4 regions of the Streptomyces sp. NPDC091292 genome follow, and region 1 is predicted to be linked to each of the others. Evidence: riboswitches for the same ligand, from Rfam matches in the RefSeq annotation. Region 1 holds a riboswitch; each other region holds the start of a gene.
The links. Region 1 has a riboswitch for cyclic di-AMP ahead of ACIQNU_RS30575 (C40 family peptidase). Riboswitches for the same ligand answer to the same signal wherever they lie in the genome.

Region 1 (7,207 bases):
GCGTACGAGGATCTCATCGACCACTCTCCCGGTGCGTACGTCCTGTACATTTTTTACAGAGCCCGTTCCGAGGAGGCGACCACCATGAAGCGCCCGTCCCGTCCGCACCACCCGTCCCACCGGTCGGCGGACGCCCGCCATGTGCTGCCCGAGTTCACGGAGCGCACGACCGCGGGACAGCGCACGCTGGACCCGTACGCGAAGCTGCTTGAGGAGCGGATCGTCTTTCTGGGCACGCCGGTCGACGACATCTCGGCGAACGACGTCATGGCGCAGTTCATGCACCTCGAATATCTGGCGCCCGACCGCGACATCTCGCTGTACATCAACTCCCCCGGCGGCTCGTTCAGCGCGATGACGGCGATCTACGACACGATGCGGTTCGTCGCCTGTGACGTGGAGACGGTGTGTCTCGGGCAGGCCGCGTCGGCGGCGGCCGTGCTGCTGGCCGCCGGCACTCCGGGCAAGCGGTCCGCGCTGCCGGGCTCCCGGGTACTGATCCATCAGCCGTCGCTGCGGGAGCCGATCGAGGGGCAGGCGAGCGATCTGGCGATCCAGGCGGACGAACTGCTGCGCACACGTGACCTGCTGGAGGAGATGCTCGTCCGGCACACCGGCCGGAGCCGGGAGCGGGTCCGCGCCGACATCGAACGGGACACGATCCTCGACGCGCGGGCGGCCGTCGAGTACGGCCTGATCGACCGGGTCGTCCCGAGCCGCAAGTCCTCGCGTACCGCGCCGGACGCGGGGTGACGCGCCGATGCTTCCGCCGGAGCTGCCGCCACTGCCCGCGCTGACCCGCGCCGAGGGCGAGCTGATCGACCGTTATCTGGAGGTCGTCGACCTGCTGGGCCGGATCAATCCGGCGCGGGGCGGCGACACCTATCGGGGGCTGCGTGCCGCGCAGGCGCTCGTCGGCAGGGCGCAGGAGCTGCGGGACGCGCTGGTCCTGATGCACCAGCGGGGCGAGAGCGAGGTGCACGGCGAGACGCTGACCCGGGCGCTGCGCACCCTCGACGGCGAGCGACGCGCGGCGCGGGTGGGGATACCGAGGGTGCCGACGGGACAGGAGTGAACCGCCGCCACTCAAGGAATGAGTCCGCCGCCACGCCGGGAGCGAGTCCGCCGAAGCCGACATGGCGTCCGGAACGCGGCACAAACGGGCCGAAAGAGCTACCGCCGAACGACGTATTAAGTGGTCGTCACGGGGCTCGGCCGAGTTGCGCATCCTGGCCACCTTGACACCCGAAAAATGCGTTCCGCCGCTGGTACGACGTTCGTCGGGTGTCCCGTCGGCTGTTCGAAAAGGGGCCTGTCCACCCGAACGGATCAGCGGTGAGGAGGCTCACAAACCACCGGTAACTCTCGGATTTCCCGACATTCATGCGTGAAGATCCCTTCCGACGACAAGCCCCCGCCACCAGCGGCGGGGCGGTCCGGGCGGACGCCGAGTCCTGCCGCTGTCCGGATGCCAGGTCGACAGAGGTGGATCGGCAGGAGTGGAGGACCCAGGCACGACGGGCCGCCGGAGAGATCCGGACCGGCCCTTGGGGTGAAGCCGCGTCAGCGGCCGGGCATCTTCGCCTGCCCGAACCCGACAGGTCATCCTTCACAGGCGGCTGACGAAGGGTTGCGCATGACTGCGCTCAATCGTGTCCCGTCGCTGCTGACCCGGGCCGGCACCGCTTCGGCCCTGACGCTCGCCGCCGTCGGCGGCAGCATCGTGGTACCCGGTGCCGCGTCCGACGCCGCGGCGGCGGCGATGGGAAACAGGGCACTCAAGGTGGCCGCCTCCAAGAAGGGCGCCCCCTATCTGTACGGGGCGACCGGACCGCGCCGGTTCGACTGCTCCGGGCTGACGCTGTACTCGTTCAAGCGCGCGGGCAAGAAGCTCCCGCGCACTGCCGCGGCGCAGTACAACAAGACGCGCCATGTGTCGGCGGGCGACCGCCGCTCCGGGGACCTGGTGTTCTTCCACTCGGGCCGGAACGTCTACCACGTCGGCATCTACGCCGGGAAGGGACGTATCTGGCACTCGCCCAAGACCGGGGACGTGGTGCGCCTCCAGAAGATCTGGACGAAGAGCGTCTGGTACGGCCGGGTGAACTGACCCGCGCCGCGCGGCGCGCTCCCCCGGTGTCAGCTCCGGCCCGGTGTCGGCTCTGGCTCGGTGTCAGCTCTGGCTCTGGACCGGAACCGTCCACGGCAGGGCGATCCACACCGTCTTGCCGCCCTCGGGTGTGGGGCTGACGGACAGTCGGCCGCCGCACTCCGCGGTGAGACAGCGGATGATCACCATGCCGCGGCCGTTGTCCTGCTGGACGGCGGCGGGCAGCCGCTTGGGGTAGCGCGGGTGGCTGTCGGTGACGCCGATCCGCAACTGTTCGTCGCGTTCGAGCGCGATGTCGACGGTGAAGGTGGGCGACTGGCCCAGGGTGTGCTGGACGGCGTTGGTGGCCAGTTCCGACACGATGAGCCGGACCGTGTCGTGCGCCTCGGCGTCGCCCGGCAGGCCCCATCCGGCGAGGACCTCGCTGACGTACTTGCGTGCCGTGGGGACCGAGGCGGGATCGCTCGGCAGGGTCACGGATGCTTCCTGGTGGTCAGCCATGGCGACGTCGTCCCTTTCCCACCGGGACCGGACTCCGACACGAGGCGGATGGTTCGAGGGCGGTCCCGGACTGGTGCTGCGCGCCAGCCTGCCATCTCCGCGCCGGTCACACGTGGCGATCCACCAGGATGTGCATATATCTGTCGCTCGAAGCGGTGAACTCTGCCACGACCGACCGTATTTGACGGCGCTCCTTCCCCCGTATTTGCCACCGGCCCCCACCCGTCCTCTACCGTCTGGCGGTGAATCCGTCCGCGGCCGGGAGGAGACGGCCATGCACTACGGTCCCGCGGTACGCCGCCGCAAGCTCGGCGCCGAGTTGCGCACGCTGCGCGACGGCGCCGGGCTCACCAGCGGTCAGGCCGCGCGTCTGGTCGGCTGGCACCAGTCCAAGGTGAGCCGGATCGAGACGGCGACCAGCGGTGTGAAGCCGGAGGACGTGCGGCTGCTGCTCGACGCCTACCGGGTCGACGACCCGCGCCGGCGTGAGCTGCTGGTCGCGCTCGCCGGGGACGGCGATGACGGCGGCAGCCGCTGGTGGAACGCCTACCGGGGGCTGCTGCCGCCCGAGTACCGGGACTTCATCTGTCTGGAGGCGCAGGCCAGCCAGATGCGGACGCTGGAGACGTCGGTGGTGCCGGGGCTGCTCCAGATCCGGGACTACGCGCGGGCGGTGACCCGCTCGGCGGTCCAGGGGGTGCCGGAGGACCAGATCGACGCGCTGGTGGACGTACGCCTCGCGCGCCAGGACGTGTTGCGCGCGGATCCGCCGCCGGAGCTGAGCGCGGTGGTCGACGAGGCGGTGCTGCGGCGGCCGGTCGGCGGCGCCCCGGTGATGGAGCGTCAGCTCGCGCATCTGGTCGAGTCGGCGCGGCTGCCCCATGTGCGGCTCCAGGTGATGCCGTTCGCCGCCGGGGAGCACATCGGACTCACCGGCCCGTTCGTCGTCTTCTCCTTTCCGGACATCGCCGATCTGGACGTGATTGTTCTAGACCACTTGACGCATAGCCTCTATCTGGAGCGGGAAGAGGACCTCAAGGCGTACGTCGATGCCTTCACCTCCCTGCAGAGCCACGCCCTTTCCCCAGAGGACTCGTTGGACTTCATCGCCGGAATCCGTCCCGGCGCATAAGGAGGCACCATGTCTGCACTGCCTCGTCCCACCCTGCCCGTTCCGAGGAGCACGTCCCTGCGCGGCGTCCACTGGCGCCGCAGCAGCCGCAGCACGGGAATGAACAACTGCGTGGAGACGGCCGAGCCGCGCGCCGGCCGTGCGGCGGGCCTGCTCGCCGTCCGCGACTCGAAGAACCCGCAGGGACCGGCCCTGCTCTTCACCCCGGCCGCGTGGAGCACCTTCGTCGACACTCTCGGCTAGGGTCCCGGGCCCGGCGTCCAGGGTCCCGGGCCCGGCGTCGAAATCCTCCGCACCCGGCGGCTATCGGGGCGCGGTGTCCACGATCACCCGTACGGCTTCGCCGATCTGTCGGTCGGTCAGGTCCGCGCGGGCGGTCAGCCGCAGCCGCGAGACGCCGTCGGGTACGGACGGCGGCCGGAAACAGCCCACCACCAGGCCCGCTCCACGGCAGTCGGCGGCCCAGCGCACGGCCGACTCGGGCGAGGGCGCCCGTACGGAGACCACGGCGGCGTCCGGCCGTACCGCCTCAAGTCCCGCCGCCGTGAGCCGGGCGTGCAGTCCGGCGGCGACCTCGCGCGCCCGGTCGGCGCGGTGCGGCTCGCGGCGCAGCAGCCGCAGGGCCGCGAGTGCGGCGCCCGTCGCCGACGGGGCGAGCCCGGTGTCGAAGATGAAGGTGCGGGCCGCGTTCACGAGATGGTCGATCACGCGGGCCGGGCCGAGCACCGCGCCGCCCTGGCTGCCGAGCGACTTCGACAGGGTCACGGTGGTGACCACGTCGTCGGCGCCCGCGAGCCCCGCCGCGTGGGGCGCGCCCCGGCCGCCGGTGCCGAGTACGCCGAGTCCATGGGCGTCGTCCAGGAGCAGTCCGGCTCCGGCGCGGCGGCAGACGGCGGCGAGTTCGGTGAGGGGGGCCGCGTCGCCGTCCACGGAGAACACCGCGTCGGACACCACCAGCGCACCGCCCGTCCGGGTGGCGAGGGCCTTGTGCACGGCGTCGGGGTCGGCGTGCGCGACGACCTGCGTGGTGCCGCGCGCGAGTCGGCAGCCGTCGATGAGTGAGGCGTGGTTGCCCGCGTCGGACACGATCAGCGAGCCGTGCGGGGCGAGGGTGGTGACGGCGGCGAGGTTGGCCGCGTATCCGGAGGACAGCACGAGGGCCGCCTCGAAGCCGCAGAACGCGGCGAGTTCGCCTTCGAACTCCGTGTGCAGCGCGGTGGTACCGGTGACCAGGCGTGAGCCGGTCGATCCCGCGCCCCAGCGGTGGACCGCGTCGGCGGCCCCGGCCACCACCTCGGGATGCCGGGTCAGGCCGAGGTAGTCGTTGCTCGCGAGGTCCAGGAGTGGTGAGTCGGCGGGGCGGGAGCGCAGGGTGCGGACGAGTCCGGCCGCGCGGCGCCGGGCGGCCTGTGCGTCGATCCAGTCGAACGGCGTTGCCGCCATGCGCGCCTCCGGCGTGTGCGGATCCGGCCGGTCCGGGGACCGGTGGTCCGGGTTCCGGGCAGGCGGCATCCAGGGGTGGTTTTGTAGGCAGTGCACAGACCCTAGGGCCTGTCGTCAAATTCCCGCCTGCCGTGCGGCGTCTGGCACGCACGCTCGCGGCGTTGCCGAAAGGCCCACGTAGCCCCGCTACGAGGACCTTCCGGCGCCTTGCGATCGCACGCACCAGACGCCGCACGGCCCGCCCTACCGGGCGAACACCGGGAATTTGACGACAGGCCCTAGCGGTCGCGCCGCCCACCCAGGATGTGGCAATACCCACACCTTGACCGGGCAGTGTTGTGCGATGTCTCCCTGGCCGGGAGAGGTGGCGTACGTCAAGATCTGCCCCATGAACCTGTTGAACACGCTGGTGGACAAGGGGCTTCGGCGTGAGCTGCCGACCCGCGACGAGGCGCTGGCCGTGCTGGCCACGTCCGACGACGACGTGCTCGATGTGGTGGCCGCGGCCGGGAAGGTGCGCCGGCACTGGTTCGGGCGGCGGGTGAAACTCAACTATCTGGTCAACCTCAAGTCCGGCCTCTGCCCCGAGGACTGCTCGTACTGCTCCCAGCGCCTCGGTTCCACGGCGGGGATCCTCAAATACACCTGGCTGAAGCCCGACGAGGCGTCGCGGGCCGCGGCGGCGGGGCTCGCGGGCGGTGCGAAGCGGGTCTGTCTGGTGGCGAGCGGGCGGGGCCCCACGGACCGGGACGTGGACCGGGTCTCGGACACCATCAAGGCCATCAAGGACCAGAACGAGGGCGTCGAGGTGTGTGCCTGCCTCGGGCTGCTGTCGGACGGCCAGGCGGACCGGCTGCGGGACGCGGGCGCCGACGCCTACAACCACAACCTCAACACGTCCGAGGGGACGTACGGGGACATCACGACCACGCACACGTACGCCGACCGGGTCGACACGGTCCGCAGGGCGCACGCGGCCGGGCTTTCGGCGTGTTCGGGGCTGATCGCGGGCATGGGCGAGAGCGACGGGGACCTGGTCGACGTCGTGTTCGCGCTGCGGGACCTGGACCCGGACTCGGTGCCGGTGAACTTCCTCATCCCCTTCGAGGGCACCCCGCTCGCCAAGGAGTGGAACCTCACGCCGCAGCGCTGTCTGCGGATCCTGGCGATGGTCCGGTTCGTGTGCCCGGACGCGGAAGTCAGGATCGCGGGCGGCCGTGAGGTCCATCTGCGCACCCTCCAGCCGCTGGCGCTGCACCTCGCCAACTCGATCTTCCTCGGCGACTACCTCACCAGCGAGGGCCAGGCGGGCAAGGCGGACCTGGAGATGATCGCGGACGCCGGTTTCGAGGTGGAGGGCGCGGACACCGTGACGCTGCCGGAGCACCGCACGGCGACGGCCGGCGGCTGCGGCTCCACCGACCAGGCCGACGCGGGCGGCTGCGCAGGTGGTGGCGGTGGCGGTGTCTGCGGTACGGGCGAGTCCGCTCCGGAGGTCCCCGAGGCGCGCACCGACCTCGTCGCGGTACGCCGCCGGGGCGCCGGAACGGATCTCGCGCCCAATGCCTGACGCCCTCCCCACCGATGAACTGCTCGCCCTGGACCGCCGGCACGTCTGGCATCCGTACGGTCCGATGCCCGGCCGGCGGGACCCGCTCGTCGTCGCGTCGGCGAGCGGGGTCCGGCTGCGGCTCGCGGACGGCGGCGAGCTGGTGGACGGCATGTCGTCGTGGTGGTCCGCGATCCACGGCTACCGGCACCCCGTCCTGGACGACGCGGTGCGCGAGCAGCTTGCCCGGATGAGCCATGTGATGTTCGGCGGACTCACGCACGAACCCGCCGTACGCCTCGCGAAGCTCCTTGTCGACATGTCGCCCGAGGGTCTGGAGCATGTCTTCCTCTGCGACTCGGGTTCGGTCTCGGTCGAGGTCGCCGTCAAGATGTGCCTCCAGCACTGGCGTTCGCTCGGCCGCCCCGGGAAGCACCGGCTGCTGACCTGGCGCGGCGGCTACCACGGCGAC
Region 2 (7,207 bases), on a different contig from region 1:
TCAGCGGCGGGAGCGGTCCGCCTTGTCGACGGCGTCCCAGACGTTCGCGTACCAGGGCCGGTCGGCCGCGCCCCGGTCGGTACGCTTCTGGTCGGCGGCGCTCGGGTCCACGACCGTGTAGCCGGTCTCGCCGGGCATCACGTAGTGCAGCCGTTCGCGGATGCGGTGCTCGGCGTAGGCGTCGTCCTGCCAGCGGGCCTTGGCGTCGCGCAACTCCTCGACGCGCTCGCGGGCCTGCTCCTTCTGCCGCCGCAGATCGGCGATCTCGGCGCGCTGGGACACGTACTGCCGCATCGGGTACGCGAGGGCGACGACGAGGGAGCACAGGACCAGGGCGAGCAGCGCGGCCCGCCCGGTGAGCCGGGAGCGGCGGGCCTGCCGCTTGGTCTGGGAGCGGTACACGCGCGCGGCGGTCTGCTCGCCGAGCAGCCGCAGCCTGGTCGCGGTGGAGAACCGGTCCCGGTCCTTGACGGCCATCGTGTCCCGCCTCCCCGTCATGTGCGTACGTCCCCGCACACGGTACGGGACCGGGTGCGGGGACGTACGGAGGCCGGGGTGCGCAACCGGGCACGTAACGCCCGGAGGCGGGTCAGCCCTTGTAGCGCGGGAAGGCGCTGCGGCCCGCGTACACGGCCGCGTCGTCCAGGATCTCCTCGATGCGCAGGAGCTGGTTGTACTTGGCGACGCGCTCGGAGCGGGCCGGGGCGCCGGTCTTGATCTGGCCGCAGTTGGTGGCGACGGCGAGGTCGGCGATGGTGACGTCCTCGGTCTCGCCGGAGCGGTGCGACATCATGCACTTGAAGCCGCTGCGCTGGGCCAGCTCGACGGCGTCCAGGGTCTCGGTCAGCGAACCGATCTGGTTGACCTTGACGAGCAGGGCGTTCGCGGAGTTCTCCTCGATGCCGCGGGCCAGGCGCTCCGGGTTGGTGACGAACAGGTCGTCGCCGACGAGCTGCACCTTGTCGCCCAGCTTCTCGGTGATGACGTGCCAGCCGGCCCAGTCGTCCTCGAACAGCGGGTCCTCGATGGAGACGAGGGGGTAGGCCGCGACCAGCTCCTCGTAGTACTCCGTCATCTCGGCGGCGGAGCGCTCCTTGCCCTCGAAGAGGTACTTGCCCTCCTTGTAGAACTCGGAGGCGGCGACGTCGAGCGCGAGGGCGATCTGCTGGCCGGGGACGTAACCGGCCTCCTTGATCGCTTCGAGGATGAGGTCGAGCGCCTCACGGTTCGAGCCGAGGTTCGGCGCGAAACCGCCCTCGTCGCCGAGGCCGGTGGCCAGACCCTTGGTCTTCAGCACCTTCTTGAGGGTGTGGTAGACCTCGGTGCCCCAGCGCAGCGCCTCCGAGAAGGACTCGGCGCCGATCGGGGCGATCATGAACTCCTGGATGTCCACATTGGAGTCGGCGTGCGAGCCGCCGTTCAGGATGTTCATCATCGGCACCGGCAGCAGGTGCGCGTTGGGTCCGCCCAGGTAGCGGAAGAGCGGCAGGTCGGACGCCTCGGCGGCGGCGTGCGCGACGGCGAGCGAGACGCCGAGGATGGCGTTGGCGCCGAGCGACGACTTGTCCGGCGTGGCGTCCAGGTCGAGCATCGCCTGGTCGATGAGGCGCTGCTCGGTGGCGTCGTACCCGACCAGCTCCGGGCCGATCTGTTCGATGACGGCGAGTACGGCCTTCTCGACGCCCTTGCCGCCGTAGCGGTTGGCGTCTCCGTCGCGAAGCTCCAGGGCCTCGAACGCTCCGGTGGACGCACCGGAGGGGACGGCGGCACGACCCGTGCTGAGGTCGTCGAGGCCGACCTCGACCTCGACCGTGGGGTTGCCTCGGGAGTCCAGGATTTCCCGGGCTACGACGACGTCGATGGACGGCACGAGCATCTCCTTTTATGGGATGTGGCGCGGGTACACGATGTGGTGCGGGTACACGGGGCCGCGTGGCCTCGCGGTCATGAGCCTAACGGGCCCGGGGGCATCGGCCAGTCCGCCGCCCACCCGCTGGACAGAACCGAGAGCAAATTGTTTCTGAACGAAACAAAGCGGGGCGGGAGCGGGGCGGGCACGTGCCGGGCATGGACAGAGCCCCGCCCCGGCGCGTACGGGGGTACACGCGCCGGGACGGGGCGGCCCTGGGGAAGGAGGGCGGTTCGGTGAGGGACCTCGGGATCGGGGCCGCTCGGGTCAGCTCGGGTCAGCTCAGGTGGAGCTGCTGGCCCGGGTAGATGAGATTGGCGTCGTCGATGATGTCGCTGTTCGCCTTGAACAGGGTCATCCACCCGCCCTTGACGCCGTGCGCCTCGGCGATGCCGCTGAGCGTGTCGCCCTTCTTCACCTTGTACTCGCCGTCACCCTTCTTGACCTTCTTGCCGGTCGGGGTCTCGACGGTCTTCGGGGCGGTGCGCTCCTGCGCGCGCGAGGCGCGGTCCTGCGTGCTCTGCTCCTTGGCCGGGGCGCTCTGCTGCTGCGAGGGCTGCGACGGCTGGGCGGGCTGGGCGGGCTGCGTGGAGCCCGAACCGCCGTTGTACGGGGTGTTGGAGAGGCCCACGCCACAGGTCGGCCAGGCACCCTTGCCCTGTCCGGCGAGGACCTTCTCGGCGATCTCGATCTGCTGGGCCTTGGTGGCCTGGTTGGCCTGCGGCGCGTAGGCGGTGCCGCCGTAGCCGGCCCAGGTCGACGCCGAGAACTGGACGCCGCCGTAGTAGCCGTTTCCGGTGTTGATGGCCCAGTTGCCGCCGGACTCGCACTGGGCGACGGCGTCCCACTCGGACGCGGTGGCGGCGGACGCGGTGCCGGACGCCATCAGCGGAGCGGCGACGGCGGCACCGGCCACACCGGCGAGCGTGACGGCACGGGTGGAGCGGTCGAGAGCGGTCGGGCGGCGGTGCTTGCCCTTGCCGGAAAACAGCATGGAGTGATCCCCTCACCGACGCCTGCGAGGTGAGCTGTCGGGTTCGGGCCGTGTGAGTTGCCCGGCCGTGCGCCCCTGGCGCACGACTTCACCCCTAGCCGGTCGGCGGTCGCTGTCACGAAGTCGCGGTGCAGCGTGGTGCTGCTTGGCCCTGCTTGCTGCTGTTGCGACTTCGTGGGCGGCCTCGCCCGGCACTTACCTTGGGTCCCCCGCTCCTGCCTACGGCGCTTGACGCGACGACTGTTCCCGAACGGCCGTCGGCAGGATTCGGCGTGACGGCCATCGGTGCCCGCTGTGGCGAGCGGTCCTGACGGTAGACACGTGAACGGCCTTATTTCAAAGCCGTTCGGGGTGGGTGAGACTCATCTCTCACTCTCGCCAAACCGGACATTAGGCCCGAACTACTGCTGGGTGATGTCCGATTCGGGAAGAAGATCAAGGCTTTGGCCGGGCAGGATCAGGTCCGGATCGGCGCCTACGGTCGCCTTGTTGCCGTCGTAGAGCGCGGTCCATCCGCCCTTGAGGTCATGGCTGTCGGCGATGCCCCAGAGGCTGTCGCCGGGGCGCACGGTGTAGGTGCCGTCGGCCGCGCCGCGCTCGCCGTCGCCGCGTGAGGCGTGCCGGCCCGCGGAGTCGTCGGTGCGGGAATCGGCCGCGTCCCCGGCGCCCTCGTCGGCCGAGTCGCCGCGGTGGCGGCCGGTGGCCGACGAGTCGCCGGAGGAGCCGCTGCCGGAACTGGCCTCGTTTTCATCTGACTTGGCGAGGTCGGTGGTGGAGTCGGCCGACTTGTCCGTCTTGCCGGTGGAGTCCTGATTCTTCCCCTCGGAGGAGGTGGCATCGCCGGCCGGGCTCGACGGATCGGTCGTGGGGGATGAATCGGGCGAGGTGGAGGGAACCGGCTTTTTCGTTGCATCTGACGAGTTGTTCGTCTGCGAGGAGCCGCTCGAACCGGAACTCTTGCCCGGGACCTTCGACGGCGTCCCCGAGGGAGCCGTGCCCGTGTCGACGTCCGCCGACGCGCCGCCCTTCGTGAGCCCGGCGATCGGGGCGCAGCTCACCCAGGCGTCCGGGCCCTGCACCGCGAGGACGCGCTCGGCGACCGCGATCTGCTGGGAGCGGCTGGCCTGGTCCGCGCGGGGCGCGTAGGCGAGACCGCCGAAGTCCTCCCAGGTCTCCTGCGAGAACTGGAGTCCGCCGAAGTACCCGTTGCCGGGGTCGGCGCTCCAGGAGCCGCCGCTCTCGCACTCCGCGAGCCGGTCCCAGGCGGCGCCGTCGGCGGCGGACGCGCCGGTCGCGCCGAGCAGCGGAATGGCGAGGGCGGAGCCTGTCACGCCGGCCGCGACGACCAGGGCGGGTACCTGGCGGGGGCGACGGTGACGACCGTTCCCGGAGAGCATGCGGAGGCCTTTCGTGGGACAACTGGGCCGACTGCGGCGCGTGGGGACCGCCGAGTCGACGTGAACGTAGCCGTATTCGAACAGTGGTCACAAGTCGATGCAGCGCAGATCACGTGAAAGTCACAATGGTGACGGGCCGTCAATTCACCTGCCCTGTGGGGTGAAATGTACGGGCAAGGTGCGCAATCCGCGCATGATGAGCCCGCCGCGCCATCTCAGGTCGGCCGGGTCGGCGGCGAGTTGCAGATCGGGCAGGCGGCGCAGCAGGGTCGCGAGGGCGGTCCGGCCCTCCAGACGGGCCAGCGGGGCGCCGAGGCAGTAGTGGATGCCGTGGCCGTATCCGAGGTGGGGGTTGTCGCGGCGGGACAGGTCGAGGGTGTCGGGGGCGTCGAAGCGGGCGGGGTCGCGGTCGGCCGCCGCGAGGACGACGAGGACGGGGTCGCCGCGCGGAATCTCCTGTCCCCCGATCTCCAGGGGCTGCGTCGCGTACCGCCAGGTGGCCAGCTCCACCGGCCCGTCGTAGCGCAGGAGTTCCTCGATCCCGGTCTCCAGGAGTCCGGTGTCACCGCGTACGAGGCTGTCCTGGAGGAGCGCCCGCTGCACGGGGTTCCGAAGCAGGGCATAAGCCCCATTCCCGATCAAGTTGATGGTCGTCTCGAAACCCGCGAAGAGCAGCACGAAACACATGGCGGCGGCCTCGTCCTCGGTGAGGTGTTCGCCGTGGTCGGAGGCGCGGATGAGGCCGGAGATCAAGTCGTCGTCGCCCTGCTCGCCCAGGTTCTCGCGCTTGCGGTGGATGAGGTCGGCGAGATAGGCGCGGATCTTCTTCACGGACCGGGCGACTCCGCCGCGCGGGCCGCCGCCGTGACGGATCATCATGCCCGCCCAGTCGCGGAAGTCGTCCTGATCCTCGCGGGGGACGCCGAGCAAATCGCAGATGGCGTAAATCGGAAGGGGGAAGGCAAACTCGTGAATGAGGTCCGCACTGCCCCGCTCCGCGAAGCCGTCGATCAGCTGGTCCGTCAGCTCCCGCACCCGGGGCTCGAACTCGGCGACGCGGCGCGGCGTGAACGCCTTCGACACGAGGCGGCGCAGCCGGGTGTGGTCCGGCGGGTCGATGTTCAGCAGATGCGTCATCAGATTGGCGCTGCGCTCACCGGGGATGCCGGTCCTGCTCTTGCCCGGCGCGTCCTCGGCGTGGTGCAGCGGCTTCTTCGACAGCCGCTGGTCGGCGAGCGCCTGCCGGGCGTCGGCGTACCGTGTGACGAGCCACGCGTCGACTCCGCTGGGCAGCCGGGTGCGGTGCACGGGGGCGTGCTCGCGCAGCCAGGCGTACGCCGGGTACGGGTCGGTGGCGAACTCCCAGGTGAAGAGTTCCGGGGCGGCGGGGATGCCTTCGGTCACCGGGCGGTCTCGGTCGCGCGGATCGCGTCGCGGTAGGCGCGGGCTGCGGCCCGCAGCGCGGCCTCCGGGTCGACGCCGGCCGCCTCGGCCCGTACCGCCAGGGCGAGCAGCTCGTACCCGATGCCGTCACCGGACGGCGCGGGCACCTCCAGACCCGCCGTCCGCACCCGCGAGGCGAGCTTCGCGGCGAGCGCGAGACCGGGCTGTCCCAGCGGCACACCGTCGGTCACCGACGCGCGCTGCTTCTCCTCGGCCTTGGTGCGCAGCCAGTGTTCCTTGACGTCCTCGGGGGTCTCGGCGGTGGCGTCGCCGAAGACGTGCGGGTGGCGGTGGATCAGCTTGGCGACGATGCCGGCGGCGACGTCGTCGATGGAGAAGGGGTGGTCGTCCTCGTCCGGGCCGCCCTCCTCGGCGATCCGCGCGTGGAAGACGACTTGGAGCAGGACGTCCCCCAGCTCCTCGCGCAGCTCGTCCCGGTCGCCGTCCTCGATGGCCTCGACGAGTTCGTACGCCTCCTCGATCCCGTACTTCGCCAGGCCCTCGTGCGTCTGCCGTGACGACCAGGGGCACTCGGTGCGGATACGGTCCATGACCTGCACCAGGTCGAGAAGCCGGGCGCCCGGCAGGTCGTACGAGGCGGGCAGCAGCTCCAGATCGGGCAGCGCGCCCCGCCCCGAACCGGCGAGCCGGGCGAGCCCGTCGGTGAGGCGCGACTCACCGTCGGCACCGGAGACCACGACGACGGTACGGGTGCCTGCGGCGGCCTGAACCAGGTCGTCGGCGGACGGCGAGCCCACCTCGACGGTGACACCCGCCTCACGGATGTACGGCAACTGAGGGTGCCCGCCGTCCCGGCACACCACGAGATCGGCACCACGCAACACCTGCCAGGCATCCCAGGACAACAGCCCAGGAGCAACACGATGGCTGGTACTCAACAGAACAACCCGCCCACCGGGCCCAGGGGAACCAATTACCTTCACAGCTCGAACGTACAACCCGAGACGAACGACCACCGCCTGCGGGTGCGGGTGTGGGTGCGCAGCGCGATCCCTCCGGGTTGCATGAAGGGCACCGCCCTTCATCTCATTTCCGCCGCAGCGGCGCTCAGCCACCCCGCGCCTCTCCGGCGGTGCCGAGCCCACCCCCGGGGCCGGGGGCCCGGTGCGGGAGGGGGCCGGGCGCAGCCCGGGGGTGGGGGCCGGTCAGGGCGCCCCCGGCGTCACGCCTCTGTTGGCTGTGATGCCGAGACCTCGTGCAGCCACGGCATCTTCGCGTCCACCCGGGCGCTCTTCTTCACGTCCCATGCCCCGTAGCGCGGGTTCAGGTCGATGGAGAGTTCCTTCGACGCCTTGCCGAGGGCGTTCCAGAACACGGCCTGACCCTCGGTCGTGTTCATGTCGATACCGAGGGCCTGGGCGAGTTTCTGGGCCTCGACCTCGGTACGAAGGTTGGCGTCCAGGCGGGACGGCGGCACGTTGTACTGCTGCAACCAGGCCGCCT
Region 3 (7,207 bases), on a different contig from region 1:
TGTCCGTGTCGGACGCCGCCGAGGACGTCATCGGGGTGATCCGGGGCGGCGCCCGGGGCTATGTCACCAAGACGATCACCGGTACCGATCTGGTCGACTCGATCTTCCGGGTGCAGGACGGGGACGCCGTGTTCTCGCCCCGCCTCGCCGGGTTCGTCCTCGACGCGTTCGCCTCGACGGACGCGCCGCCCGTGGACGAGGACCTGGACCGGCTCACGCAGCGGGAGCGCGAGGTCCTGCGGCTGATCGCCCGGGGCTACGCGTACAAGGAGATCGCCAAGCAGCTCTTCATCTCCGTCAAGACGGTCGAGTCCCACGTCTCGGCGGTCCTGCGCAAACTCCAACTGTCGAACCGGCATGAACTGACCCGGTGGGCGACGGCTCGGCGGCTGGTCTGACGGCACGGCCTCAGGCGACCCGGGTCGCTCCGGCGAACGGCATCTGGTCGACGGGGGCCAGGCGGACCGGGGCGCTGGGGTTGGGGGCGTGGATCATCTGGCCGTTGCCGACGTAGAGGCCGACGTGGCTGATGCCGGAGTAGAAGAACACCAGGTCGCCCGGCTGGAGTTGGGAACGTGAGACCCGCTGTCCGGCGTTGATCTGGGCGTACGTGGTGCGCGGCAGCGCGACTCCGGCGGCGCGGTAGGCGGCCTGGGTGAGGCCGGAGCAGTCGAAGGCGTGGGGTCCGGACGCGCCCCAGACGTAGGGGCTGCCGAGGGCGCCGTACGCGAAGGAGACGGCTGCGGCGGCGCGGGAGTTCGGGCTGGTGGCGGCGAGGGAGGGGGCGGGGGCGGGGGCGCTGCGGCTGTCGGCCCGGGAGGCGTGGGGTGCTGCGGTCACCTCGGTGCGCTGGGGGGCGGTGAGCTGGTCGAGGAGTCGCTCGGCCTGGTCCAGCTTGTCGGTGACGGCCCGTTTGTGTGCCCGGAGCTGGGCCTGGCGTGCGGCGAGACGGGTGCGTTCGCCTGCGGCCTCGGCGCGCAGCCGCCCGATCTCGGCGAGGTCCCGGCCGACGCCGGTGACGGCGTGCGCCTGACGGTCCCCGATCCGCTCGGCGAGGGCCGCGCCCTCCAGATACTCGTCGGGGTCGGCGGAGAGCGCGAGCTGTACGGAGGGGTCGAGGGCGCCCGTGCGGTACTGGGCCGTGGCGACCGAACTCAGCGCGTCCCGTGCCGTGTTGAGCTTCTCCGTCTTCCGGGCGGCCTCGTCCTGGAGGTCGGCGTACGCCTTCCTCGCCGCGTCCGCCTGTTCCTTCGCGCCGTTGTACTTCTCGGTGGCGATCTCGGCCTCGTGGTACAGCTTGTCGACCTTGGCCTTCACCTGGGCCGGGGTGAGCCGGGGTTCGGCGTGGCCCGTGCCGTCGAAGGCGGTCGCCGTGGCGGCGCCCGCGAGGGCGAGGGTGGCGGCGCCACGGGCGGTGCGCCCCCCGAGGGAACGCTGCCGGGCTCTCCGATGGGCGGCCACGGGGGTCACGTCCTTTCGTCGTCGGGTACGGGTACCGGCGGCGGGTCGCCGGTCACCTGACGCAGGACGCTATGCGGGTACGTGACCCTCCCGTGACCCCATGCGAGGAACTGACCATCTGTGCCCCCACCCCGACCACATCGGACACCCCCCACCCACCCGCCCCTCCACAATCCCCGTTGACTCCGATTGACTCCGACCGAACCTCACGTTCCCGATCCACCCGGTGGGTCCCTCTGATAGGGCGACAGCTAGGGTCCGGGGTATGGATCTGCTTATCCATCTTTTCGTCGGGCTTCACATCGTCGGCATAGCCTCCCTTCTGGGTGGGTTTCTCACCCAGATGAAGGCCATGAGCGCCGGCACCGCCCGCTTCAGCCCCGCGATGCTGCACGGCGCCCTGACGATGCTGGTCACCGGTGTCGCCCTGGTCGGTCTCAACCAGGCCGACGACAACACCGTCAACAACATCAAGATCGGCGTGAAGCTCGCCCTGCTGATCGTGATCCTCGGCCTCGTGTACGTGAAGCGCGACGAGGAGGCGGTCGACAAGGGGTTGTTCGCCACCGTCGGGGGTCTCACGACGGCGAACATCTTCATCGCCGTCCTCTGGACCTGAGTTCCTGCGCCGTCAGCCGAACCAGACCACCAGGCGCACCCGCTCGTCCCCGCACCCGTCGGCGTGCTCCCGCATCGCCGTCCACACCGGCGCCCAGCGCTCCCCGTCCGGCGGCGCCGGCATCCGCGCCGTGAGGACCACCGGCCGGTACACCGCACCGTCCCGCCGCACTTCGCCTCCGGGCGGCCACTCCGGCGGCGCGAGGAGCGTCCGCGCGCCGAAGACGTCGGCCGCCGCGTCGCACAGGTCGGGCGTCGCCTCCACGACCTCGCCCAGGACCGGCGCCCCGTCGCGTCCGGGCCGCCACACCGCCACCCACGACCAGGCGGGCGCGTCGGCGAGCGGGGCGTCCCAGTCGACGGCGGCGACCTCGGCCCAGGTGGCGTAGGTGTGGCCGTGCGTGTAGTCGACGGCGCCGGCTTCCCGTACCGGGTCCGACGCGTCGTCGGGCAGACCCCGGTACGGGAAGAGGGGCCGCTCCATGCCCGATGCCCGGCCGACGCCGAACAGACAGTCCCACGCGTCGTGGTCCCGTCCGAGGGCGAAGGCGGTCAGATCGCGCGCGACCTGCCAGCGCCCGTCCGTCGTACGGGTCTCGATCGCGCCGTCGATGTCGGTCCCCACGTGCCGTGACTCCCGGTGCTGTGACTTTCCGTGCCGGGTCGGTCGTTACGCCGGGCGCACCACGCTGTGGATCGGCATGTAGTAGATCGACTCGACGCGGACGTTCGCGCCCGGCTTCGGCGCGTGGATCATCTTGCCGTCGCCCGTGTAGATACCGACGTGGCTGATGTCGTCGTAGAAGAAGACCAGGTCACCGGGGCGGGCGTCGGCCGTCGACACCGTCGTGCCCACCTTCACCTGGTCCCAGGTGGTGCGCGGCAGCGTCACACCGGCGGCCTTCCACGCGGCCTGCGTGAGCCCCGAGCAGTCGTACGAGCCGGGGCCCGTGGCCCCCCACACATACGGCTTGCCCAACTGCGCCTCGGCGAAGGCGATCACCTTGGCGGTCTGCGTGGACGCACCCGCCGACGTACCGGAGCCGGTGCCGGAGCCTGTGCCGGAATCCGAACCCGTACCGGAACCCGTACCCGATGAGGGGTTCTCCGCCGTGGCCTCCTGCCGCTTCTTCTCCTCCGCCGCCTGCTTCCGCGCCAGCTCCTCCGCCTTGCGGCGCGCCTCCTCCTGCTTCTTCTTCTCGATCGCCGCCAGCCGCTTCTTCTCCTCGGCGGTCAGCTTCGACAGCAGGTCGCGGGCCTCGCCCAGCTTCGTCTGCACATCCTGCTTGCTGGTGCGCAGCGCCGACTGCGAGGCCGTCAGCTTCGTCAGGCTCTTCGCCGCCTGTTCCCGCTTCTTGGCCGTCGCGAGCGCTTGCGTCTGGTAGTCGTCGACGACCTCCTTCTGCCGCTCGGTGAGCCGGGACGACAACTGGCGCTGGTCGAAGTAGTCCTGCGGATTGTCCGCGAGCAGCAGGGTCGCCGTGTCCGAGACCGCGCCCGTGCGGTACTGCGCGGCGGCGAACGAGCCCATGGCCCGCCGCGCCTCGTTCAGTTTCTCGGTGCCGCGCGCCACCTGGTCGAGCAGCCCGTCGACCTTCTTCTTCTGCTGGGCGCTGCGCTCCTTGGCGCCGTTGTACTTCTCGGTGGCCACGCCGGCCTCGTGGTAGAGGTCGTCGACCTTGCGCTGCACCTCTTCGATGCTCGGCTTGTCGTCGGCGGGCGCGGCCTGCGCGCTCTGCGACAGGAGGGCGACGGAGGTCAGGGCCGCCGTCGTGATCCCGAGGGCGGGGGATGTACGGAGCCCGGCGACACGTGTGCCCGGCTGCCGTTCTCTGCGGTGCGACGCCAACGGAGGCGCTCCTTCCGTGGACCGCCTACCGGGTTAGCTGTCGGGTTCGGGCGGGTGGTTCGGAAGGCTGCCCTACGGTTCCGTACGCCTGTCACGGCGACGGCACCGATTCACCCCAGGAACTGAGTGGGTCCCCGGCTCCGGCTGCCTCGCGGCGCACCGGACTCAGCGGAGGCCACCCGTCCCGGCGTCGTTCGCCGGCGGGGGTCGGGAGGCCTGCCGCGCACGCTAGCCAACTCCTGTGAAGCCTGTGAAGGTTGATGTGCGATATGCCCGATACATTTTCGTGACTTTCTCGCCGAGTGAGCGCTGAGTGAGCACTGAGTGAGCGGACCGATTCGCTCCGTTTATGGAATGGGGTACGGGGACCCTGAACCCGGGGCCGGTTGTCGGTGGGGCGGCCTAGACTCGGGAGGCGATGAGCAGCCTCTTTGACGACAGTTTCCTGGCGAACCTCAAGGCGCCCCACGCCGCCCACGAGGAGCACCCGCCCCACCCCGAGGACCCCCAGGATTCCCAGGACCCGGGGGCCCATGAGGACCCCGAGCACCTGGCCCCGGAGGAGATCCCGGACGACCTGTTCGGCGGGAAGTTCGACGCGCCCCCGCCCCGGGACGCGTACTACCGGGACGGCGCCCCCCGTCCCGTACTGGACCCGGCGGCGCTGCTCGACGGGCTGAACGATCACCAGCAGGCCGCCGTCACGCACGCGGGCTCGCCGCTGCTCATCGTGGCCGGCGCCGGCTCCGGCAAGACCCGGGTGCTCACCCACCGCATCGCGTATCTGCTCGCCGCGCGCGGTGTCCACCCGGGCCAGATCCTCGCGATCACCTTCACGAACAAGGCCGCGGGCGAGATGAAGGAGCGCGTCGAGCACCTGGTGGGTCCGCGCGCCCACGCGATGTGGGTGATGACCTTCCACAGCGCGTGCGTGCGGATACTGCGCCGCGAGTCGAAGAAGCTCGGTTTCACGTCGTCGTTCTCGATCTACGACGCGGCGGACTCCAAGCGCCTGATGGCCCTGGTCTGCCGCGATCTCGACCTGGACCCCAAGCGCTATCCGCCCAAGTCGTTCAGCGCCAAGGTCTCCAACCTGAAGAACGAGCTGATCGACGAGGAGGACTTCGCCGCGCAGGCGAGCGACGGTTTCGAGAAGACCCTCGCGCAGGCGTACGCGATGTACCAGTCCCGTCTCCGCGAGGCCAACGCCCTCGACTTCGACGACCTGATCATGACGACGGTCAATCTGCTCCGCGCCTTCCCGGACGTCGCCGAGCACTACCGCCGCCGCTTCCGGCACGTCCTGGTCGACGAGTACCAGGACACGAACCACGCGCAGTACGCACTCGTCCGCGAACTGGTCGGCACCTCCGAGCACCCGGCGGACGTACCGCCGGGCCCCGACGACCTGCCGCCCGCCGAACTGTGCGTCGTCGGTGACGCGGACCAGTCCATCTACGCCTTCCGGGGCGCCACCATCCGCAACATCCTCCAGTTCGAGGAGGACTACCCGGACGCGACCACGATCCTCCTGGAGCAGAACTACCGCTCCACGCAGACGATCCTCAGCGCGGCCAACGCCGTCATCGAGCGCAATGAGAGCCGCCGCCCCAAGAACCTGTGGACCAACGCGGGCGCGGGCGCCCAGATCACCGGCTTCGTCGCCGACACCGAGCACGACGAGGCGCAGTTCGTCGCCGACGAGATCGACCGGCTCACGGACGCGGGCGAGGCGAAGGCGGGCGACGTCGCCGTCTTCTACCGCACCAACGCCCAGTCCCGTGTCTTCGAGGAGATCTTCATCCGCGTCGGCCTCCCGTACAAGGTGGTCGGCGGCGTCCGGTTCTACGAGCGCAAGGAGGTCCGGGACGTCCTCGCGTATCTGCGCGTCCTGGCCAACCCGGAGGACTCCGTACCGCTGCGCCGTATCCTCAACGTCCCCAAGCGCGGCATCGGCGACCGCGCCGAGGCGATGATCGACGCGCTCGCGCAGCGCGAGAAGATCAGCTTCCCGCAGGCGCTGCGCCGCGTGGACGAGGCGTACGGCATGGCGGCCCGCTCCACCAACGCCGTGCAGCGGTTCAACACGCTCATGGAGGACCTGCGCACCATCGTCGAATCGGGCGCCGGGCCGGCGACGGTCCTGGAGGCCGTGCTCGAACGGACCGGGTATCTGGCCGAATTGCAGTCCTCGACCGACCCGCAGGACGAGACCCGCATCGAGAACCTTCAGGAGCTTGCCTCCGTGGCTCTGGAGTTCGAGCAGGAGCGCGGCGGGGGAGCGGGCGGCGCCGAATCTGTGGCGGACGGGGCGGATTCCGTGGCGGATGGGGCCGTGGCGGATGGGGCTGCGGCGGACGCGGCGGATGCGGACGCGGCGGTGGGGGTGGACGCGGCGGCCGGTGCGGCGGCGCCGGGCACGCTCTCCGACTTCCTCGAAAAGGTTGCGCTCGTCGCCGACTCGGACCAGATCCCCGACGAGGAGGACGGCTCCGGCGTCATCACCCTGATGACGCTGCACACCGCCAAGGGCCTCGAATTCCCGGTGGTCTTCCTCACCGGCATGGAGGACGGCGTCTTCCCGCACATGCGCGCCCTCGGCCAGACCAAGGAGCTGGAGGAGGAGCGCCGCCTCGCCTATGTCGGGATCACCCGCGCCCGCGAGCGGCTCTACCTCACCCGTTCCACGCTGCGCAGCGCCTGGGGTCAGCCCTCGTACAACCCGCCGTCCCGGTTCCTCGAAGAGATCCCGGACACCCATCTGCGGTGGAAGCGGAAGGGAGGCTCGGCCGCCCCGATGGCCGCGGCTGCGTCGGGCCCGGCCGCCGGTATCGCGGGCTCGCTCTCCTCGACCCGGTCGCGTACGGCCGCTTCGGGAGCCTCGGGCTTCGCGACGCGCCGCGCGACCGAGAAGCCGGTCGTCGCCCTCGCGGTGGGCGACCGCGTCACGCACGACCAGTTCGGCCTGGGCACGGTGGTCGGCACCAAGGGCACGGGGGCGAACGCCGAGGCGACGATCGACTTCGGGGACACGAAGCCGAAGCGGCTGCTGCTGAGGTACGCACCGGTGGAGAAGCTGTAGACGGACAAGTGGGCGCTTGCCCACTCTCAGCCCGGCCGGCGTTTGAGGCCACGATAAGGCGCGGCCGGGCAGACCTTGAGTCTTAAGTCGGGTCGACCCCGTGGCTGCGCAACCAAGCAAGAGGATCAATCGCGGCGCCGCCGCCGGGCCGGACCTCGAAGTGCAGGTGCGGCCCGGTGGAGTTGCCGGAGTCCCCG
Region 4 (7,207 bases), on a different contig from region 1:
GCGCCCGCGCTGGAGGTGCTGCGCGCCGACTCCGCGACCTGGACGCTGCCCCGGCGCGACGGCTGGCGGCTCTCGCAGCTGCACGGGCGGTGGGCCGCCGAGACCCGGCTCGCGCGCTCCGAGCTGACGTACGGGGAGCACATCATCGGCAGCAGGCGCGGGCACACCGGGCATCAGCATCTGCCCTGGGTCGCGCTCGACGCCGACGGCGAGGCGACCGAGGAGCGCGGCGAGGTCTACGGCTGCGCCCTCGCGTGGTCCGGGTCCTGGCGGATCGCCGTGCACCGGTTGCCCGACGGCGCCGTCCAGATCACCGGCGGCACCGGACACGACGACGCGGGCCAGGACCTGCTCGCGCCCGGCGCCACGCTCACCACCCCCGTCTTCGCCGGACTGTGGAGCGACGGCGGCTTCGGCGGGGCGAGCCGCGCCTGGCACGCCTACCAGCGCGCGTACGTCGTCCCGGACGCGGACCGCGACCGTCCGGTGCTCTACAACTCCTGGGAGGCCACCGGCTTCGGGATCTCCGAGGAGCAGCAGCGCGCGCTCGCCCGGCGCGCCGCCGACGTGGGCGTGGAGCTGTTCGTGGTGGACGACGGCTGGTTCGGGTCCCGCACCAGCGACCGGGCCGGACTCGGCGACTGGACCCCCAACCCCGACCGCTTCCCGTCCGGTCTGAAGCCGCTCGCCGACGACGTGCACGCGCTGGGCATGCGGTTCGGGATCTGGGTCGAGCCCGAGATGGTCAACCCCGATTCCGACCTGTACCGCGCGCACCCCGACTGGGTGCAGCACTTTCCCGGACGTATCAGGACGGAATTCCGCAATCAGCTCATCCTCAACCTTGCCCGCGAGGACGTCCAGGCATATCTGTGGGAACGGCTCGACACCCTCCTGAACAGCGCCCCGATCGACTATGTGAAGTGGGACTTCAACCGCTGTTTCACCGACGCGGGCTGGCCGGGCGAGCCGTACCCGCAGAAGCTCTGGAACGCCCATGTACGTGCCCTCTACGCCCTGTTGGACCGGCTGCGCGCGGCGCATCCCGGTGTCGCCTTCGAGTCCTGCTCCGGCGGCGGCGCCCGGGTCGACCTCGGGATCATGGCGCGCACCGACCAGGTGTGGACCTCCGACAACACCGACCCGCTGGACCGGCTCGCGATCCAGCACGGTTTCAGCCAGCTCCATCCGGCGCGGGTGATGGCCGCCTGGGTCACGGACAGCCCGAACACGCAGCTCAACGACCGGGTCAGCTCGCTGCGCTTCCGCTTCGTCAGCGCCATGGCCGGGGTGCTCGGCCTCGGCGGCGACCTCACCGAGTGGAGCGCCGATGAGCTGGCCGAGGCGCGGACCTGGGTGGATCTCTACAAGGAGATCAGGCCGGTGGTCCAGCGCGGAGACCTCTACCGGCTGCGCGCACCCGACGGCGCGCCCGGCGGGCCGAGCGCCATCCAGTACGTACTGGGTGACGAGGTCGTCGTACTCGCCTGGCTGCCGGCCCAGCGGTACGGCGAGCCGGCGGCCCCGGTCCGGCTGAGCGGCCTGGACGCATCGGCCGCCTACGAGTGCCGGGAGACCGGGACCGTGCACCGGGGCGCGGTCCTGCTGCACCACGGTCTGCCCACCGGTCTGCGCGGTGATCTGGACGCGACGATCATCCGGCTACGCCGTATCTGACCGAATTGGGCTGTTAGGGCGATTGGTAAGGCTCTGGGCTGCTGGTCCAACTGGCCCTGGAATAAGCGGAATGAGGCGCTGTGCTGTCGGCGTCAGTGAGCAGGATCATATCCGTGACGGTGGGTGGCGATCATGCTCGGGCCATGTTCCGTGCGCACCACGGGAATTGCCGTATTCCGGAAGATCGTTCGTCGACGCAGGGTGACCGGTAATTCCGCCGAGGATCAAGAAGCGGAATGCTTTTGCGAATTCGCTGCTTGTCTGCGGCATTCCTGCTCGCTTAGCGTCCAGCCCCATCCGGACGGACGCCTAATCCTGCCGCCGCCCGGAATCCGCACACCCACCCGAAACCGGCAGGAGCGGGGGATCCACAGGTAGTACGCCGATTCCGGAACCCCCATCGGGAGACCGGAGCGGCTCGGGGTGAAGTCGCGTGCGAACGCGACCGGGCATCTCCAGCCCGAACCCGACAGCTCACCTCGCAGGCGCCGGAGAGGAATTCGTCATGCCCGCGAAGGGTAAGCACCGTCGTCCCAAGGCCCAGCGCCTCACCCGTGGAATCGCGGTCGCCGGCACCGGTGGCGCCGCGCTCGCACTGCCGTTGATCGGCGCCACCGGTGCCCACGCCGCGGCGCCGCAGTCCGCTCCCGTGGCCGCCGAGAAGTCCGCCGCCACCCTCGACCAGGCCGCCGCCCGGAAGGCCGAGGCGGCGCAGTCCGCCGAGACGCCCACGGTCACGACGTACACCGTCAAGCCCGGCGACTACCTCTCGAAGATCGCGCAGGAGCAGAGCGTCAGCGGCGGCTGGCACCAGCTCTACGAGGACAACCGGGAGGCCGTGGGCGAGAACCCGAGCCTGATCCACCCCGGTCTGCAGCTGACCATCGGCGGCACGGCCGCGGACGCTCCGGCGGCCGACCCGTCGTCGGCTTCGTCCTCGGACGACACCGCGGCGCCGTCCACCGACCCGGCACCAGCCGCACCCTCCGCGCCGTCCGACGACACCGCGGCCCCGGCCGACCAGGGCGCGAGCACGTCCACCGACACCGCCGGTTCGGGGTACACGCTGCCCGTCGACGGCGGCGCGGTCGGTACGCCGTACCACCAGTCCGGCAGCATGTGGTCCAGCGGCTACCACACCGGTGTGGACTTCGTCGTCCCGACCGGCACGACCATCAAGTCCGTCGGTCCGGGCACCGTCGTCTCGGCGGGCTGGGGCGGCGCCTACGGCAACCAGGTCGTCGTCCAGCACACCGACGGCCAGTACTCGCAGTACGCCCACCTCTCCCAGCTGTCCGTCTCGGCCGGGCAGACCGTGGCCGGTGGCCAGCAGCTCGGACTCTCGGGCGCGACCGGCAACGTGACCGGACCGCACCTGCACTTCGAGATCCGCACCGGGCCCGACTACGGCTCCGACGTGGACCCGCTGGCCTACCTGCGGTCGCACGGCGTCGGCATCTGAGACGTTCAGGGTCCGCGCCGTAGCCGGACCCGGGAATTCCGGAGATTGAGCGAAGGGGTCGCATCGGCGGATGCGACCCCTTCCGCCTATTCCGGGTTGGCCGAATCTTGACCGGTGGTCTTTCTCACGCGTCGTCAACCCCCGGGATGGCTTTATTACGGTGGCGTAGGTCACTGGCGCGAGGGAAAAATAGGCCGACGTGGCAGCAGAGTCGACATCCTTCATCAGAGACGCAATCAGCTCCTACGCCGCGGTCGGCGACAGCTTCACCGAGGGTGTCGGGGACCCCGGGCCCGACGGCGGCTTCGTCGGGTGGGCCGACCGGCTCGCCGTCCTCCTCGACGACCGACTCCCCGAACACACCTTCCGGTACGCCAATCTCGCCGTCCGCGGAAAGCTCCTCGACCAGATCGTCGCGGACCAGGTTCCGCGCGCCAAGGAGTTGGCACCCGACCTCGTGACCTTCGCCGCGGGCGGCAACGACATCATCCGGCCGGGCACCGACCCCGACGAGGTCGCCGAGCGGTTCGAACGGGCCGTCGCCGACCTCACCGACGCCGTCGGCACCGTCATGGTGACCACCGGCTTCGACACCCGGGACGTGCCGGTGCTCAAGCATCTGCGCGGCAAGATCGCCACGTACAACGGACACGTCCGCGCGGTCGCCGACCGCTACGGCTGTCCCGTGCTCGACCTCTGGTCGCTGCGGACCGTGCAGGACCGGCGGGCCTGGGACGACGACCGGCTGCATCTGTCGCCCGAGGGGCACACCCGGGTCGCGCTGCGCGCCGGGCAGGTCCTCGGCGTCGACATACCCGCCGACCCCGACCAGCCCTGGCCGCCGCTGCCGCCGCGCGGTCCCCTCGAAGTACGGCGCGACGACATCCACTGGGCCCGTGAGTATCTGGTGCCGTGGATCGGGCGGCGGCTGCGGGGCGAGTCATCGGGTGATCACGTGGAGGCCAAGCGTCCGGACCTGCTGCCCCTCTGAACCACCCGCCTCTGAAGCGCCCGCCTCCGAAGCGCCCGCATACGCACCACGCGCGGGGGCGACCGTGTTCGCCGGTATGCGTTCGAGGACGCCGCCGGCGAACACGTCGTACAGCGGCAGCGTCTCCAGATGGACGTACCCGATGTGGCAGTCGCACGCCGTGCGCGGGCACGCGCGCGGACCGAGCGCCGCGCGGTACGAGCCGTCGTACAGGTTCCCCAGCTCGGCCGGGACGAAGTGGCAGCGCCGCACGGTGCCCTCGCCGTCCACGGAGATCACGGACGAGCCGGTGCGGCACGGCAGCCCGGCGCTCCGGTGCGGGTGGCGGCTGTACGGGAACAGCGGATCGATCGCCGTCCACCGGTCGGCCTCCGCGTCGGTGTACGTATGGCCCTCTGCCGCGTTGATCCACAGGTACACGTGCGCGGGCAGCGCCGCCCGCAGCCGCCGGGCGTGCTCCAGGTGCTCGGGAAGGCCGACCACGCCGACACTGAACCGCACACCCCGCTCGGCGAGTTCACCGCACTTCGCGAGGAACCGGTCGTACGGAGTCTGCCCCGGGTGGTATGTGCACCACAGGGCGACCGTGTCCAGGTCGGCCTCCGCCAGCCAGTCCGTACGGCAGCTCAGATTCGTCTGGATCGCCACCCGGTCGATGTGCGGCAGACACGACAGCTCGACCAGGGCGCGCCGGTACCAGGAGCGGACCAGGCCCTCGCCCCAGGGCGTGAACAGTACGGACAGCCGGCCGTCCGTGCGCTGCCCGGCCCACTCCGTGAACCGCGTGAGCGCGGCCCGGTCGGCCCGAAGCTGGTCGGGACTGTCGCGCCGCTTGGCGAACGGGCAGTACGGACAGTCGTAGTCGCAGGACGCCAGCGGGCCCCGGTACAGCACCGTGAGATCCGAGCCGCCCACCGTGCCGCTCTTCCCGCCCTCTCCGTTCTCCGTACTCATCGGGCCTCGTACGCGGCCATCGCGGCGCGCACGGCGGGCGAGAACAGCTCCGGGCCCAGCGCGTCGGAGTGGGCGAGTCCCTCGGGAGACAGCCGCAGCCGGTCGTCCGCCGTGTCGTCGAGCCACCCGCGCGCGGTGAACCGGGCGCACTCGGCCGCGAAGTCGCGCTCCGGTTCGCCGCCGAAGCGCTCCCGGTACTCGGCCCGGTCAAGACCGTCGGCCTGGAGCAGCGACTGGAGCAGATGGCGCCGCCGCGCCTCGTCGGCGCCCACGTGTCGCCCGTGCGCCGCGCGCGAGAAGTCCTCCGTCGCCGTGTAGGCGTCGATGATCGAGCGGACCTCGCGCGCGTGCACGGCGTAGTCGAAGGAGTAGTGCAGCGTCGAGGTGTACGAACGGGCGCCGCAGCCCAGGCCGATCATGCCGTCCGTCTGGCACGCGTAGTCGTCGGGGCCCTGCGGGGGCGCGTCCGCCCGGCGGAACATCCGCATCGACACCTGTTCGTAGCCCCGCGCGCGGAGATGGTCGCGGCCCTGCCGGTAGAGCCGCAGCCGCTGCTCGTCCCACGCTCGGTCCCCGAGCGGCGTCCGCCCGTCGAGACCCGTCAACGGCCGCACGTACAGCGGATACAGATACAGCTCCTCGGGCCGCCAGGCGAGCGCCGCGTCCAGCGACGTGCGCCACGAGTGCGCGGTCTGCCCGTCGATGCCGTAGATCAGGTCGATGTTCAGGACCGGGATGCCCGCCTCCCTGATGTGCCCGAGCGCCGCCTCGACATCGGCCCGCCGCTGCGGTCGTACGGCCGCCCTCGCCTCCTCGTCCACGAAGCTCTGCACACCGAGGCTGAGCCGTGTCGTGCCGCGCTCGGCGAGGACGGCAAGCCGGTCCGGGGTGGCTGTCGCGGGGGACGCCTCCACGGACAGCGGCACCGCGCGCAGGTCGACGCCCGTCCGCTTCTCGGCGATGTCGCACAGCCGGTTCAGCTCGTCCGCCGTCAGGAACGTCGGTGTGCCCCCGCCGAACGCCGCCGTCGCGAACCGGACCGGCTCACCGTCGCCCAGCGCGTCCCGCACGGCGGTGGCCTGGCGGTCCAGTGCGTCGAGATACCGCGTGGTCAGTTCGTCCGGCGCGCCGATCCGCGTGAACAGATTGCAGAACCCGCAGCGGATCTCGCAGAACGGTATGTGCGCGTAGAGGGAGAGCGCGCCTTTGGGCTCGCCCTGCCAGAGGTCGCGCAGCGCGGGGCGGTCGGGGAGCGGGCGGTATGCCGTTTTGTGCGGGTATGCGTATACGTAGCTCTGGTACGGGGTGTCGACGGGGGTGTTCAGTTGAGTGCTCGGCGGGGTGTTCGGCAGGGTTTTCATACGGGTGCCTCGGTCGGGTCGACGAAGAAGTGGGCGTACGGCACTGTCCAGACCACCTCGTGGCCGAGCCGGTGACCGGTGAATCCGTCGTCCCCGTACGCCGTGCCGTGATCGGAGGAGACGATCGCGAAACAGCGGCGGCGCGTGCTCATCGCGGTGAGGAGCCGCCCGATGTGCCGGTCGACGTACTCCAGGGCGGCGGCGTGCGTCGCGGGGCTGTCGCCCGCCTCGCGCGTGGCGCCCGGGAGGTGGAACCAGTTGGGCTGGTGCAGCGCCGACACGTTCACGAACAGGAACAGGCGCTGATCGGGCGGCAGCTCCGCCACGACCTTCTCCGCGCGCGTGACCTGTGCCTCGAACGACGTGGGCGACGCGACGCCGAACTCGGGTTCCCAGTGGCTCTCCTGGAACAGGCCCGGCAGGACATCGCCGAGTGCGCCCTGCTTGTTGAAGAACCCGACACCTCCGACGCACACCGTGCGGTAGCCGGCGCGGGCGAGGCCGGAGACCAGGTCCGGCGTGTCGTACACGAAGGTGCGGCCCGCCGTTGTCTCACTGCCCGCGAACCGGGCGGCGAACAGCCGGGGGTGCGGGCCCGGTGTGGCGGGCGTCGGCAGGAAACCGGCGAACATCGCCTGGTGCGAGGCGTAGGTGAAGCTGCCGGGCGCGTGCCGCTTCTCCCAGACGCCGCCCGGCAGATGGCGCGCCAGATGCGGCAGCCGCCCGGATGCGGCGAGGTCGGCGGCGATGTCGTATCGGAGG

Region 2: another riboswitch for cyclic di-AMP. It lies ahead of ACIQNU_RS31800 (transglycosylase family protein); the one in region 1 lies ahead of ACIQNU_RS30575 (C40 family peptidase).
Region 3: another riboswitch for cyclic di-AMP. It lies ahead of ACIQNU_RS37360 (NlpC/P60 family protein); the one in region 1 lies ahead of ACIQNU_RS30575 (C40 family peptidase).
Region 4: another riboswitch for cyclic di-AMP. It lies ahead of ACIQNU_RS35665 (peptidoglycan DD-metalloendopeptidase family protein); the one in region 1 lies ahead of ACIQNU_RS30575 (C40 family peptidase).

Annotation. Positions count from the first base shown of each region.
Region 1 is NZ_JBIVUQ010000014.1:71,514-78,720, reverse strand. Features, by position in the region: gene ACIQNU_RS30585 (ATP-dependent Clp protease proteolytic subunit) at 85-753, shown strand; gene ACIQNU_RS30580 (hypothetical protein) at 761-1,075, shown strand; cyclic di-AMP (ydaO/yuaA leader) riboswitch at 1,460-1,633, shown strand; gene ACIQNU_RS30575 (C40 family peptidase) at 1,637-2,110, shown strand; gene ACIQNU_RS30570 (ATP-binding protein) at 2,174-2,611, opposite strand; gene ACIQNU_RS30565 (helix-turn-helix domain-containing protein) at 2,886-3,743, shown strand; gene ACIQNU_RS30560 (DUF397 domain-containing protein) at 3,753-3,986, shown strand; gene ACIQNU_RS30555 (8-amino-7-oxononanoate synthase) at 4,047-5,186, opposite strand; gene bioB (biotin synthase BioB) at 5,575-6,756, shown strand; gene ACIQNU_RS30545 (adenosylmethionine--8-amino-7-oxononanoate transaminase) at 6,749-7,207, shown strand, end outside.
Region 2 is NZ_JBIVUQ010000015.1:101,914-109,120, reverse strand. Features, by position in the region: gene ACIQNU_RS31810 (septum formation initiator family protein) at 1-477, opposite strand; gene eno (phosphopyruvate hydratase) at 590-1,870, opposite strand; gene ACIQNU_RS31800 (transglycosylase family protein) at 2,187-2,903, opposite strand; cyclic di-AMP (ydaO/yuaA leader) riboswitch at 2,908-3,140, opposite strand; gene ACIQNU_RS31795 (transglycosylase family protein) at 3,305-4,300, opposite strand; gene ACIQNU_RS31790 (cytochrome P450) at 4,445-5,704, opposite strand; gene ACIQNU_RS31785 (nucleoside triphosphate pyrophosphohydrolase) at 5,701-6,687, opposite strand; gene ACIQNU_RS31780 (SurA N-terminal domain-containing protein) at 6,927-7,207, opposite strand, start outside.
Region 3 is NZ_JBIVUQ010000023.1:69,521-76,727, forward strand. Features, by position in the region: gene ACIQNU_RS37340 (LuxR C-terminal-related transcriptional regulator) at 1-398, shown strand, start outside; gene ACIQNU_RS37345 (NlpC/P60 family protein) at 409-1,461, opposite strand; gene ACIQNU_RS37350 (hypothetical protein) at 1,727-2,080, shown strand; gene ACIQNU_RS37355 (hypothetical protein) at 2,093-2,704, opposite strand; gene ACIQNU_RS37360 (NlpC/P60 family protein) at 2,750-3,928, opposite strand; cyclic di-AMP (ydaO/yuaA leader) riboswitch at 3,935-4,109, opposite strand; gene ACIQNU_RS37365 (ATP-dependent DNA helicase) at 4,347-7,010, shown strand; gene ACIQNU_RS37370 (M23 family metallopeptidase) at 7,093-7,207, opposite strand, start outside.
Region 4 is NZ_JBIVUQ010000020.1:71,642-78,848, reverse strand. Features, by position in the region: gene ACIQNU_RS35670 (alpha-galactosidase) at 1-1,677, shown strand, start outside; cyclic di-AMP (ydaO/yuaA leader) riboswitch at 2,009-2,178, shown strand; gene ACIQNU_RS35665 (peptidoglycan DD-metalloendopeptidase family protein) at 2,183-3,139, shown strand; gene ACIQNU_RS35660 (SGNH/GDSL hydrolase family protein) at 3,339-4,130, shown strand; gene ACIQNU_RS35655 (STM4011 family radical SAM protein) at 4,080-5,084, opposite strand; gene ACIQNU_RS35650 (STM4012 family radical SAM protein) at 5,081-6,445, opposite strand; gene ACIQNU_RS35645 (STM4013/SEN3800 family hydrolase) at 6,442-7,207, opposite strand, start outside.